Regions from separate parts of the Janthinobacterium sp. genome, predicted to be linked through region 3. Evidence: predicted binding sites of a transcription regulator. Region 3 holds the regulator's gene; each other region holds the start of a gene.
The links. Region 3 encodes FliA, which starts transcription of late flagellar genes. Its sites were predicted from a motif close to CTAAAGTTTNNNNNNNNNNNGCCGNTA; they were not measured.

Region 1 (4,279 bases), on a different contig from region 3:
ATTCGTTCGCGCTGGCCCGCACCATCGAATACTTCCGCATTCCACGCAGCGTGCTGACGATCTGCCTGGGCAAGTCGACCTACGCACGCTGCGGCATCATCGTCAACGTGACGCCGTTCGAGCCGGAATGGGAAGGCTATGTGACGCTGGAGTTTTCCAACACCACGCCGCTGCCGGCAAAAATCTACGCCGGCGAAGGCTGCGCGCAGGTACTGTTCTTTGAAAGCGATGAAGTGTGCGAGACCTCGTACAAGGACCGCGACGGCAAATACCAGGGCCAGAGCGGCGTCACCCTGCCGAAGGCGTAAGTTACCTCCTTGCCAGCCAGGCCGCCAGTTCGGGCGACGGCTGGTACAAGGGCATGTGCCCGCGCAGCAGGATCTGCGCGCTGCGCCGGTAGGCGGCGCTCAGGATGCCGAGCGTCATGCCCATGCTGTCTTGCCGCTGGCGCGCCACGATAGTGGTGTCCAGCCTGCCTGCCGGATTGTCGATGCCGACCGCATGATAGTCATACTCCGTTCCCACCACTGACATGCCTTGCGCGACGCCGTGCGCCACCGTGCCCGGAATCAGGCAGGCGGCCGCCAGGCAGCAGCCACCCGATACGGCCAGCGAGGCGTGGCCCGATTGCGGCGTAAAGTAGCGCACGGCGATATTGCCGCCAGCTGCCGCCGGCCCCACGATGCAGAACTTCGGTATCGTTTCGCTGCATTCGAGCTCCGCCAGGCTCAACAGCGTGCCGTCGCGCTTCCTCAAGCCCATCAACAGTCCGGCCTCGCTCCATACGCGCCGTATTGCCTGCATGAACGCGGCGTCCGCTTCCAGCTCGGCGATCGATTCCTGCGCTGTCTTGCCGAACTCGCTGGCCAGCGCCATCACCATCGGCACGGCCACGTCCACGCAGGACACCGTATGGCCGGCGACCATATCGCTGGCGGCACCGGTGGGCAGCAGCTGTCCCGTCTTGCTGCCCACCGGGTGGTGCAGGAACAGGTCGACCGCGGGAAAGCTGCCTGCCACGCCGGGTATCGCCGCAGCGGCAAAGCTGCCATCTTCCAGCCGCGTCATGCGCGAGGTGGTGACCACGCCCGTATTGGTATTGCGGATATCGACCTCGTGCGTGCCGATCGCCAGCGCCTCGATCACGCCGCTGTCCAGGCCCCACAGCTGCAGGCTGGACGACATATTGCCGCAATTGACGCTCCAGTCGATGTCGCCGTGCTCGCTGGCCAGCTGCGCCAGCGTGCTGACCAGGCGCGGCCGGCCTTCGTGCTGCTCCACCTCGGCCAGGAAGACCTTGTTGCTGGTGGGGGTGCTCCGGCCCAGGCCCGTGACCTGCCGGTTGCCGGGCAGGCGGCCGGCCAGCGGCACGCCCATCAGGTGGCGCAGCAGTTCGTCGCGCAGCAGCGGGTCGGCCGGCACGGCGCGCGCATGCAGCACCAGGCCGGTCGAGGTGCCGCCGCGTACATGATGGACCGGGTATTCGGTTACCCCGAAGCGCTGGCGGGGCAGGAAGTCGGGCAGGGCGGGCAGCAGGCTTGTCATTGTTTGTCAGCCGGGGAGAGGGCAATCGAGCAGTGTGCCAGTTTTCAAGCGCCTGCGCGCAATTCCCTTTACCTGTCTTTACACTTGCGCATCTTTATCTACAGGAAACTTTGCCGATAATTATAGTATCGAAACAGACAGGAGCAATCATCATGGTATCGGCTATCAGTTCAGGCAGTTCGTTCAGCGCAGTGGCCAGCAGCGGCAGTTCCGGCAGCACCACGCAAATCGCCGCCTTGCAAAAGCAGATCACGGCGGCGCAAAAGGAATTGACGGAGTCGCAGAAGGGCGAACAGACGGAAACGGCGCAAAAGCTGCAGCAGCAGCTGGCGCAGCAGATCCAGGCCCTGCAGGCGCAGATCGCGCAGTTGCAGGCGGCCGCCGCTCAGCAGGCGCAGCAGAAACAGGACAGCCAGCAGGCCAGCAGTGCGGATACGGGCAGCAGCCCGGCGCGTTCCGCCAGCTCGACGCTGGGCAGCATTATCGACACCCAGGCCTGAATCGGACCGGCTGCGCCGTCAGCCTGGCTGCCTGGCCGGCAAGCAGATTTCCACGCACAGGCCGCCGCTGCTGCGGTTGCGGGCGGCGATGCTGCCGCCGTGGCCCTTGACCACATGCTGGGCAATCGCCAGTCCCAGGCCGTGGCCGTCGGTGGACTTCTGGGTATTGCTGGAGCGGAAGAACGGTTCGAAGATGGTCGCCAGGTCGGCCTCGGCCACGCCGGGACCATGATCGAGCACGGCGATATGTATTGCCTGCCTGTCCTGATGGCGTGACAGCACCACGCTGACCACGCCTGCGTCGGGACTGTGCTTGATGGCATTGCGCACCACGTTTTCCACCGCGCGCCCCAGCAGTTCCGCCTGGCCGTGCACGACGGTGTGCGCGATATCGGCTTCGCCGCTGACGGTGATGCCGATGCGGCGCTGGTCCGTTTCGGCCTCGAAGCGGGCGTCCTCCACGATATCGTGCAGCAGGTCGGCGATGCTGAAGTCGTCATTGAGCGGGTTGACGGCGCCCGCTTCCAGGCGCGACAGGGTCAGCAGTTCGCCCACCAGTTTGTCCATGCGCACGCTTTCGCGTTCGATGCGGTCCATCGAGGCGGCCAGCTTGTCTGGCTGCTGATGGGCCAGGCCGATGGCGGCCTGCAGGCGCGCCAGCGGCGAGCGCAGTTCGTGGGAGACATCGTGCAGCAGCCGCGTCTGGCTGTCCATCAGGCTGCGCAGGCGGCCCGTCATGCGGTCGAAATCGCGGCCCAGGTCGGTCAGTTCGTCGCCGCGCTTGGTAGCCGCCTGGAAGCGGGGCGCCAGGTCGCCGCCAGAGGCCGCTTCAAAGGCGGCGCGCAAGTCGCGGATCGGGCGCGAAAAATACCAGGCCAGCAGGAACGCAAACAGCAGGCTGGCGGCGGTGGCGGCGATAACCGGGATAAAGGTGCGGTAGGGCGAGTCCATGCGCGGGCCGGGCGGCATGCCGCCGCCCATGCCGTCGCGGCCGGCGATGTCGCGCATGCCGTTCGCATCGGACCCCTGGCCGGGAGGCGGCTGCCACGGCTGGCGCGGCGGCATGCCCTGGCCATCCATGCGGGGACCCTGCGGCATGGCGCGGTTGCCGGCCATGCCCATCGCGTTCAGCGTGGCGCGGGCGGCATCGGTGCCGGCGTTGCGGAAATGTTCGGAAGTGGGCAGGAACAGCAGATATTGCACGCCATCGCTGCCGGTGGCCTGGCGCACGACGGGCCGCGATTGCTCCTGTTCCAGCAGCGCGCGCGCCTTGTTCAGCATGGCCGGATGCACGGTACGGCCCATCAGCTCGCGCCCCTTGCCGTCGATGGCCATCACGCGCATGCGTTCGAGCTTGCCGAGGAACTGGCGCAGCGCCGCGCTGCCGCCCGCTTCCAGCGTGGCGGTGGCCGCTTCGATCGCCATCTGCGCCGGCGGGCTGGTATCGATGTCGAGCGCGCGCGCCTGCTGGGCGGCGCGGCTTTTCAGCCAGAAAGTGCCGCCGATGCCGATGGTGGCGGCCACCTGGGCCAGCAGGATACACAGGAAAAACTTCCAGAACAGGCGGCCCACGCTTATTCCTTGATTAGCTGGTAGCCAAGCCGGTAGACGGTCTGCAGGCAGGAACGGCCATCGTCCAGGCTGCCGAGTTTGCGGCGCAGGCTGCTCAGGTGCACGTCGATATTGCGGTCGAAGCGGGCCATGGGACGGCCCAGTCCCAGTTCGGACAGCTGGTTCTTGCTGACCGGCTTGCCGGCATTGCGCACCAGCACCTCGAGCAGGTTGAACTCCGTGCTGGTCAGTTCCAGCGGCACGCTGGCCCAGGCGGCGCGGCGCTGCTCCGGCCACATGGTCAGCTGGCCGACGATCAACGGCGCGGTGGCCGAGTTGTCGATTGGCACTGCCTGCGAGCGGCGCAGGATGGCGCGGATGCGGGCCGTCAGCTCGCGCGGCGTGCATGGCTTGGTGACGTAATCGTCGGCGCCCAGCTCCAGGCCGACGATGCGGTCGGTATCGTCGCCGCGCGCCGTCAGCATCAGGATCGGCATGCGGCTGCCGGCGCGGATGCGGCGCAGGGTTTCCAGGCCATTCATGCGCGGCATCATCACATCGAGGATGGCGATCGCATATTGCCCCGTCAGCGCCTCGGCCGCGCCCCGCTCGCCGTCATGCACGGCCTTCGCTTCAAAACCTTCCTGCTCCAGATACTCCTGGAACATGCCGACCAGTTCGAC
Region 2 (4,279 bases), on a different contig from region 3:
ATGAATTGACAGGAGATAGCATATGCAAATCAATATTCAAACCGACAGCACCATCGCCAACAACGCTGGACTGAACGAACATGTGCAATCCGTACTCGAATCGGCACTGAGCCGTTTCCGCGACAATATCACCCGCATCGAAGTCCACCTGAGCGACACCAACGGTCCGAAAGGCGGCGCGGACGATATCCGCTGCGTGATGGAAGCGCGCATCGCCGGCTACCAGCCGATCGCCGTGACCGAACAGAATGCCACCGTGCACCAGTCGATCAGCGGCGCCACCGACAAGCTCAAACGCGCCATCGACAATGCGCTGGGCCGCCTGCAGGACAGCAAGCGCCACGCCACCGGCAAGCATGCCGTGCTGGACACGCCTGAAGCCGAAGAAGCCGCAGAATAAACCCCTCGCCGTTTAGCAGAGACCTGGGCAGCCGATCAAGGCTGCCTTTGCTTTTCATGCGCCGCATGCACATGGCGGTACTGTCGTATTTCCCATGAAGTTGCTTTCAATTCGACCATAGTCGTTACTCCCAAGAACGCTTTACGCTATCATGTTGCGCATGCCCCGCTGCGTGCGCGGCTCTGCCTCTTGGAAAGCATATCGTGGAAAAAATCGGCAATTTCGAGGCTTCAGGCTGCAACGTCGGCGATTTGCAGCTGTTTTCGGACGCCGCTGACGAGCGCACGGCTGCCATGCTGGCGCCGTGTCCGGTGATGCGCCTGGAAGCGGGCGAAGCACTCAGCGACACCAGCGGCGCCTGCCTGTATATCGTGCTGCGCGGTTCGCTGGCGGTGGCGGCCGACACCCATACGGGCATGGATGACGGCACCGTCAGCAAGGTCCTGCCCGGCGAAAGCGTGGGCGAACAGTCGGTGCTCGATGAAGCGAGCAACCTGGCTGCCATCTCGGCGCTGGAAGAAACCGATGTGCTGGTGATCGACGCCGTGCTGGTGTGGGAACTGATCGAACAGTCGAACGGCCTGGCGCGCAACCTGCTGCGCCTGATGTCGTTCCGCATCCGCGCCGCCAACGCGCTGCTGCGCCGGCGCCAGAAACTCGGTGAATTCTATCGCCAGCTGTCGATGGTCGACAGCCTGACGGGCCTGTACAACCGCGCCTGGCTCAACGACTTGTTGCCGAACATGATTACCACCGCGCACGAGAGCAGCGAACCGCTGTCGCTGGTGATGATCGACCTCGACCATTTCAAGCGCTTCAACGACCTGCACGGCCACCAGGCGGGCGACCAGGCACTGCGCATTGCCGCCCAGGTGCTGGGCGCAGCCTCGCGGCCCACGGATTTTTCCGTGCGCTATGGCGGCGAGGAACTGATGGTGATCCTGCCCGACACCCGCGAAGACATGGCGCTGCTGGTGGCCGAACGGCTGTGCGAACGCCTTCGGCAAGCCGTCATTTTCGAAGACATGCGCTGTCCCCTGCCCCATGTGACGGGCTCGTTCGGCGTAGCCAGCCTGGTGGCGCGCCAGGACGACCACGGCCTGATCGCCACGGCCGATGCGGCGCTGTACCGCGCCAAGGCAGCCGGCCGCAACCGCGTCTCGGTTTAAGCTTCGGCCTTTTTGCTGCTGTGCGCGGCAACGAAGTCGGCATAGCCCTTCTGCACCAGCTCATAGGTCTTGTCGATATTGCCGGCGATATCGCCCTGCAGCACGTTGAGTCCCTTCAGGATGTCGCGCGCTTCCGAGAAGCCCTTTTCCATGCCACCGGTGATGGTGCCCATGAATTTTTCCAGCGCGGCATCGTTGTCCATGCCGGGATTCTGCTGCTTGAACGCCTCGAAAAAGCCGGTCGACAGCGAGACGATGCGGTTCGCTGTCGCCTCGGCGCTATTGTCCTGCGAGGCTGCGTTTTGCACGGCGTTGTCGCCGAAGTCCGCCTGCAGCGCTTCATTGATGCTGGTGATGGCCGATTTGTAGACCAGCGCCAGCGGATCGTTTTGCGAGCTGATCGACACATTCATCGATGCCTGCAGGATGGCGGCGTTCAGCTGCAGTTTCGAGCGGTCGTTGACGCTCATCTGGGCTGTAGTGCCGTCGGCCTGCTTGACTTTGTCATCCTTGCCGGCCACGCCACTGGTGGTGGTATTGCCGGTGGTGCTGACGGAACTGGCGGAATTGCCGCTTGATGCGATGGGAATTGACACGATAGGTCTCCTTGGACAGGCAATGGTGGACTCCATGCGAGAATGCGCAGTACGGCTGATCCTCTCTTTGGTAGTATCGGCAAGTATTCCGAAAACTGAAGCGGCGATTTTTGTCGCTGCATCGCCTATAACAAATAAAGCAAGCACCATCCATGACAACTTTTCTTTGGCACGACTACGAAACCTTTGGCGCCCAGCCGCGCCGCGACCGTCCGGCCCAGTTCGCTGCCATCCGCACCGATGCCGAACTGAACGAAATCGGCGAGCCCATCATGCTGTATTGCCAGCCGGCCAATGATTTCCTGCCCGATCCGCAATCGTGCCTGATTACCGGCATCACGCCGCAGCAATGCCTGGCGCTGGGCGTGCCGGAACATGAATTCGCCGCCACCATCGAGGCGGCTTTTTCCGAGCCGGGCACCATCGGCGTCGGCTACAACACCATCCGCTTCGACGATGAAGTGACGCGCTTCCTGTTCTGGCGCAACCTGATCGATCCGTATGCGCGCGAATGGAAAAACCATTGCGGCCGCTGGGACATCCTCGACGTGGTGCGCATGACGCATGCGCTGCGCCCGGAAGGCATCGAATGGCCCAAGCGCGACGATGGCCAGACCAGCTTCAAGCTGGAACACCTGAGCAAGGCTAACGGTTTGGTGCATGAAGCGGCGCACGATGCGCTGTCCGACGTGCGCGCCACCATCGCCCTGGCACGCCTGATCCGGCAGAAACAGCCGAAACTGTTCGAATTCTGCCTGGCGCTGCACAAGAAAGACAAGGTTGCCAGCGAGATGGGCATGCATCTGGCCGCTGCCCAGCGCCAGCCTTTCCTGCATGTCTCGGGCATGTTCCCCGCCGAGCGCGGCTGCCTGGGCGTGGTCTGGCCGCTGGCCACGCACCCGGGCAACAAAAATGAAATCCTGGTGTGGGATTGCCAGTACGATCCGCGCGAGCTGTTCACGCTGGACGCCGACACCATCCGCACGCGGCTGTTTACGCGCAGCGACGCCATGCCCGAGGGCATGACCCGCCTGCCCGTGAAAAGCGTGCACCTGAACAAGTCGCCCATGCTGGTGGGTAATCTGAAAACCCTGTCGCCGGCCATGGCCGCCCACTGGGGCATCGATATCGAGGCCGCGCTGGCCCATGGCCGCCTGGCCGCCGAAGCGCCCAATATGGATGCGATCTGGGCCGAAGTGTTCAAGCGTCCGGGCGCCGAAGGCCATACCGATGTCGATGAAGATCTCTACAACGGCTTTGTCAGCAATGACGACCGCCGCCTGCTCGACGGCCTGCGGCGCGACACGCCGGCCAGGCTGGCAGCAGCGCGCCCCTCGTTTGCCGACGAGCGCCTGCAGGAACTGCTGTTCCGCTACCGCGCGCGCAACTTCCCGCAGACGCTGAGCGAAGCGGAAAGCCTGCGCTGGGAAGAGCACCGCGCCGCGCGCCTGTTCGACGGCGCCGGCGGCGCGCGCACCATCGAGCAGCTGTTTACAGAAATCGATACCTTGTCGGAATCGGTGGATGAACGGGGCGAAGAGATACTGGGCGAGCTGTACGATTATGCCGAGATCGTGGCCCCGCAAAGGGATTGAGGCCAATATTGCGTATCGCGTAGGTCGGATTAGCGCGCAAGCGCGTAATCCGACAACACCATGATCGCTGCCAACAATGTTGTCGGATTACGCGCGATGCGCATTGATCGCATCGCGCGTCTCGATCGCCACGCGCCGTGCCGCGTCGGCAAAATCCTCGCCCGCCTCCGGCTTGGCGTAGATGATGGCGCGCGACGAGCTGATCATCATGCCCATGCCATTGGCCGTCTGGCCCGCGCCGACGGTGGCGGCAATGTCGCCGCCCTGCGCGCCGATGCCGGGCACCAGCAGCGGCATGTCGCCGACAATCGCGCGCACCTGCGCCAGCTCTTCGGGGAAGGTGGCGCCAACGACCAGCGCGCACTGGCCGTTCTTGTTCCATTTCTCGGCCACCAGGCGCGCCACGCGCTGGTACAGGGGCACGCCGTCCGTGTCGAGGAACTGCAGGTCCGAGCCGCCCGGGTTCGAGGTGCGGCACAGGATGATCACGCCGCGATCCTGCCACGCCAGGTAGGGGTC
Region 3 (4,279 bases):
GTCTGACCGCGGGCTAGTTTACCACCCCGGTCGGCACTTCCGTCACCGTATCGGGAATGCCCGACAAAATCGTTACCGCCACCCGGCGGTTGCGCGCGCGGCCTTCCGGCGTGTCGTTCGGCGCGACCGGAATATTGTCGGCGTGGCCGACCGCCGTCAGCCGTGAGGCTTCTACGCCGCTGGCGATAAACAGGCGCACCACGGCGCTGGCGCGTGCCGACGACAGCTCCCAGTTCGAGGCAAAGGTCGAGTTGCTGATCGGCTGGATATCGGTATGGCCTTCGACCTGCACATTGTGCGCGTCGCCGCGCAGCAGCACGGCCACCGCGCGCAGCGCCTGGTCCGATTCTTCCGTCAGGCCGGCGGCGCCCGGATCGAACAGCACGCTGGCATTGATTTCGACGCTGACGCCGCGGCTGGTCTGTGTCACGCGCACCTTGCCTTCCTTGACCAGCGGCGCCAGGGTCGAGGTCAGGTCCTGCGCCAGGCGCGTCATGTGTTCGCGTTCGCGGCGGATGGCTTCGGTGCGGCGTTTGACGGCCGGGTTCGGCAAGGGAATCGCCTGCGGCGCTTCCATCTGGATCGGCGGCGCGCCCTTGTCCAGGCTGAAGGCAGTGCCGATGGCGTCGGAAAACACGCGGTACTTGCCTTCGTTCACTTGCGAAATCGCGTACATGACCACAAAAAAAGCAAACAGCAGCGTGATGAAGTCGGCGTAGGAAATCAGCCAGCGGTCCTGGTTGTCCGGCTCTTCGTCATACTTCCTGCGTGCGCGCCGCATCATGGTCAGTGCTCGTGCAGCAGGCTCGATACGCGCTCTTCGATGATGCGCGTATGGTCGCCGGTGGCGATATCGTAGAACACGGCGGCCGTGATTTCATATTGCACCACGCGGCGCGAAACGATGGCCTTCAGTTTGTTGGCCACCGGCAAGAACAGCAGGTTGGCCAGGCCGACGCCATAGATGGTGGAGACAAACGCCACCGCGATGCCGCCACCGAGTTTGCTCGGATCGGTCAGGTTTTCCATCACGTGGATCAGGCCCAGCACGGCGCCGAGGATGCCGATGGTGGGCGAATAGCCGGCCGCCGATTCCCAGATTTTCACGGCCTGGCGTTCGGCCAGTTCATAGGCGGTGATTTCCACGTCGAGCAGCTGGCGCAGCTTGTCGGGCGCGATGCCGTCGACGATCATGCGCAGGCCCTTGGCATTGAAATGGTCGGGCGTGTTTTCCATCAGGCGTTCCAGCGCCAGCGTGCCGTCGCGGCGCGCCGTCAGGCTCCACTGGCTGATGTCGCGTCCCAGCTCGGCACGTGTGTCCGCTGGCGGCAAAAAGACCCAGCGCAGCATTTCAAGTCCGCGCACGAAGGTGCGCAGCCGCGTCTGCAGCAGCACCGCGCCGAAAGTGCCGATCACCACGATGGCAAAGGCGGCCGGCTGCAGCAGCGAGGCCATCTTGCCGCCTTCGAGTGCCTGGCCGACCAGCAGGCCCGCCAGCGCCAGCGCCAGCCCGATTACGCTGGACCAGTCCACGCCTGCTCCCTCAAGTTTGCGCGCAGGCGCGCGACGGCCTGGGTATGGAGCTGCGACACGCGCGACTCCGACACGCCCATCACGGCGCCGATCTCTTTCAGGTTCAGCTCTTCCTCGTAATACAAGCCCATCAGCATTTTCTCGCGTGGCGGCAGCGCGTCGATCGCGTCGATCACGGACTGGCGGAAATCGGTATCGAGCAGCGAACGCAAGGGGTCGCTGTCCTCATCCACGCAATGGCGGTCGAGGAAGCTGTCATTGCCATCGGGATCATGGAAGTCTTCATAGTACACCAGCTGGTGGCCGCCGCCCTCGCCCAGCATTTCCTGGTAGTCGGTCAGCGACACCTTGAGCAGCTTGGCCACTTCCGATTCGGTCGGCGGATGGCCGAGCCGCTGCTGCAGCGTGCTCATCGCTTCTTCGATCTTGCGCATGTTCTGGCGCATGCTGCGCGGCAGCCAGTCGCTGGTGCGCAGTTCGTCCAGCATCGCGCCGCGGATGCGCAGCACGGCATACGTTTCGAACTGCGCGCCATGCGTCTCTTCATAGCGGGTAATCGCGTCGAGCAAGCCGATCATGCCGGCCTGGATCAGGTCGTCGACCTCGACTGAAGGCGGCAGTTTTGCCTTCATGTGATGCGCCAGACGCTTTACCAGCGGAATATGTTCCGTCAGCAAATGATCCTTGTTCGATTTCCCTTTGACCGTGTACATAGGCTACTTGTTATTTTATTTTATGAGGGTGCTGCTGATGGTTCATCAACCCGTGCTTTGCCAGCCCGATCTTCAGGCGCTCAGATGCTGCATGCTCCCTGTCTGGCACAAGCTCGAACCGAGTACCGGCGCCGCCGAACGGGCCATCCGTTCGGCCAGTCCGCGAAACGCCACCGACGCACCCGCCATCGGGAACGCATCGATCACGCTGCGGCCCAGACGCGCCGCGCGGTGCAGGTATTCATCGGCCGGAACCGAACCCATCGACGTCAGTTTCACGGCCAGATAGCGGCTCGCCGCCTGCGCCATATTATCGTACACCACTTTTGCCTCGATTTCGGAGGCGCCGGTGACAAGAATGCCGAATGGACGGCGGCCCAGCTCCTGGTTCAGGCGCTTGATCAGGCAATAGGCGGCCTTGATCGAGGTGGCGCTGGTCGAGACCTGCACCACGATGTCGGCGCTGGCCATCATCGGCACCGGGAAGCATGCGCCGCCCTGCCCCGCCAGATCCATGTCGCCATCGACCAGCACGATGCCGGCCTGGCGCGCCATGACTTCAAACGTCTTGGCCAGGCGGCGCGCTTCGTCGTCGCTGGCGTAGCCGGGACCATCCATCAGGTGATTGCGCGCGCCCAGGGTGGCCACGCCGAAACCTTGCGGCACCTGGTGGATCACCTGGTTCAGGCCGCACTGCTGGCGCGCCACGTCAAGCAGGCTGGCGCCGTGGGCCAGGCCCAGGCGGGCCGCCACGCCGTCGCCGCTGGTGCTGGCGTCGAGCAGCAGCACTTCATTGCCGGCGTGGGCCAGCGACGCACCGAGGTTGACCAGCATGGCGCCCTTGTCGTCCTGCGGCGTGGCCGACAGGAACGTCAGTACGCGCGGCTGCACGCCGGCGAGCATGCGGCGCAGGCCTTCGGCCTGGTCGAAATCGAAGTTAGCCAAGGTGCACCCCGCGCGCTTCATTGTTGCGAGCGGCGGCCTGGGCCATCAGCAGCGGCAATTCGGTATCGGAAAACTGGGTCGCGGCCGAGTCGCGCTTGAGCTTGAAGGCGCGGTCGATCAGGTAGCCGCGGTCGGCCAGGTACAGGTCTTCCGGCACGCGCTGGCCGTTCGAGACATAGAACAGATTGAGCTTCTGGCGGATCACCACGTCGAGCACATTGCCGATCGAGGCCGCTTCATCGAGCTTGGTCATGATGCAGCCGGCCAGGCCGCTGCCCTGGTAGGCCCGCACCACTTCGTTCAGCGTTTCCTGGGTCGCCGTCGAATTGAGGCACAGCAGCCGTTTCACATCCGCGCCGGCGCCCGACAGCATCGCCACCTGTTCGGTCACCATCTGGTCGCGCTGGCTCACGCCGACCGTGTCGATCAGCACCGTATGCTTGTTTTTCAGTTCTTTCAGGGCGATGCGCAGGTCTGCTTCATCCTTGACCGAATGCACCATCACGCCGAGGATCTTGCCGTAGATGCGCAGTTGCTCATGCGCGCCGATACGATAGGCGTCGGTGGTGATCAGCGCCAGTTTTTCCGGACCGTGGCGCATCACGCAGCGCGCGGCCAGCTTGGCGGTGCTGGTGGTCTTGCCGACGCCGGTCGGGCCGACCAGCGCAAACACGCCGCCCTGCTCGAGCATCGCGTCTTCATTGGCCATGGTGTTCAGGTTGCGGCTCAGCACGGTCTTGATCCAGCGCATGCTTTGCGCGCCGTCGAGGCCGGCCGGCAGCTTGTCGATCAGGTAGCGCGCCAGGCTGGCCGAAAAACCGGCCGCCAGCATTTCGCGCAGCACCACGTTTTTTTGCGGTTCGCGCTGCTGGGTGGCGCTCCACGAAATTTCCGCCAGCTGGGTTTCCATCATGCCGCGCATGGCGCGGATTTCATTCATCATGCCATCCATGTCGGCCGAGGCATTCTTTTTCACGTGCGCCAGCGCGCTGGTCATCATCTGCTGCATGCGGGCCATGTCCAGGCCTTCGGCGGCCGGCGCGGCAGGACGCGGCGCCGGTGCGGACGGGCGCTGCGGCACCGCAAAC

Region 1: RTQ46_RS09165 (FlxA-like family protein) is a predicted target of FliA. The motif match lies at 1,638-1,664, and genes of this name have one in related genera.
Region 2: RTQ46_RS04585 (DUF5610 domain-containing protein) is a predicted target of FliA. The motif match lies at 2,240-2,266, and genes of this name have one in related genera.

The regions. Positions count from the first base shown of each region.
Region 1 is NZ_DAMAGB010000010.1:44,255-48,533, reverse strand. Features, by position in the region: gene dcd (dCTP deaminase) at 1-308, shown strand, start outside; gene RTQ46_RS09170 (PrpF domain-containing protein) at 310-1,545, opposite strand; gene RTQ46_RS09165 (FlxA-like family protein) at 1,698-2,045, shown strand; gene RTQ46_RS09160 (ATP-binding protein) at 2,064-3,617, opposite strand; gene RTQ46_RS09155 (response regulator transcription factor) at 3,620-4,279, opposite strand, start outside.
Region 2 is NZ_DAMAGB010000004.1:85,508-89,786, forward strand. Features, by position in the region: gene RTQ46_RS04575 (HPF/RaiA family ribosome-associated protein) at 23-400, shown strand; gene RTQ46_RS04580 (GGDEF domain-containing protein) at 604-1,569, shown strand; gene RTQ46_RS04585 (DUF5610 domain-containing protein) at 1,566-2,165, opposite strand; gene sbcB (exodeoxyribonuclease I) at 2,318-3,760, shown strand; gene pyrF (orotidine-5'-phosphate decarboxylase) at 3,848-4,279, opposite strand, start outside.
Region 3 is NZ_DAMAGB010000031.1:65,737-70,015, forward strand. Features, by position in the region: gene motD (flagellar motor protein MotD) at 14-781, opposite strand; gene RTQ46_RS17195 (flagellar motor protein) at 787-1,533, opposite strand; gene RTQ46_RS17200 (RNA polymerase sigma factor FliA) at 1,515-2,246, opposite strand; gene RTQ46_RS17205 (antiactivator of flagellar biosynthesis FleN protein) at 2,319-3,191, opposite strand; gene flhF (flagellar biosynthesis protein FlhF) at 3,184-4,279, opposite strand, start outside.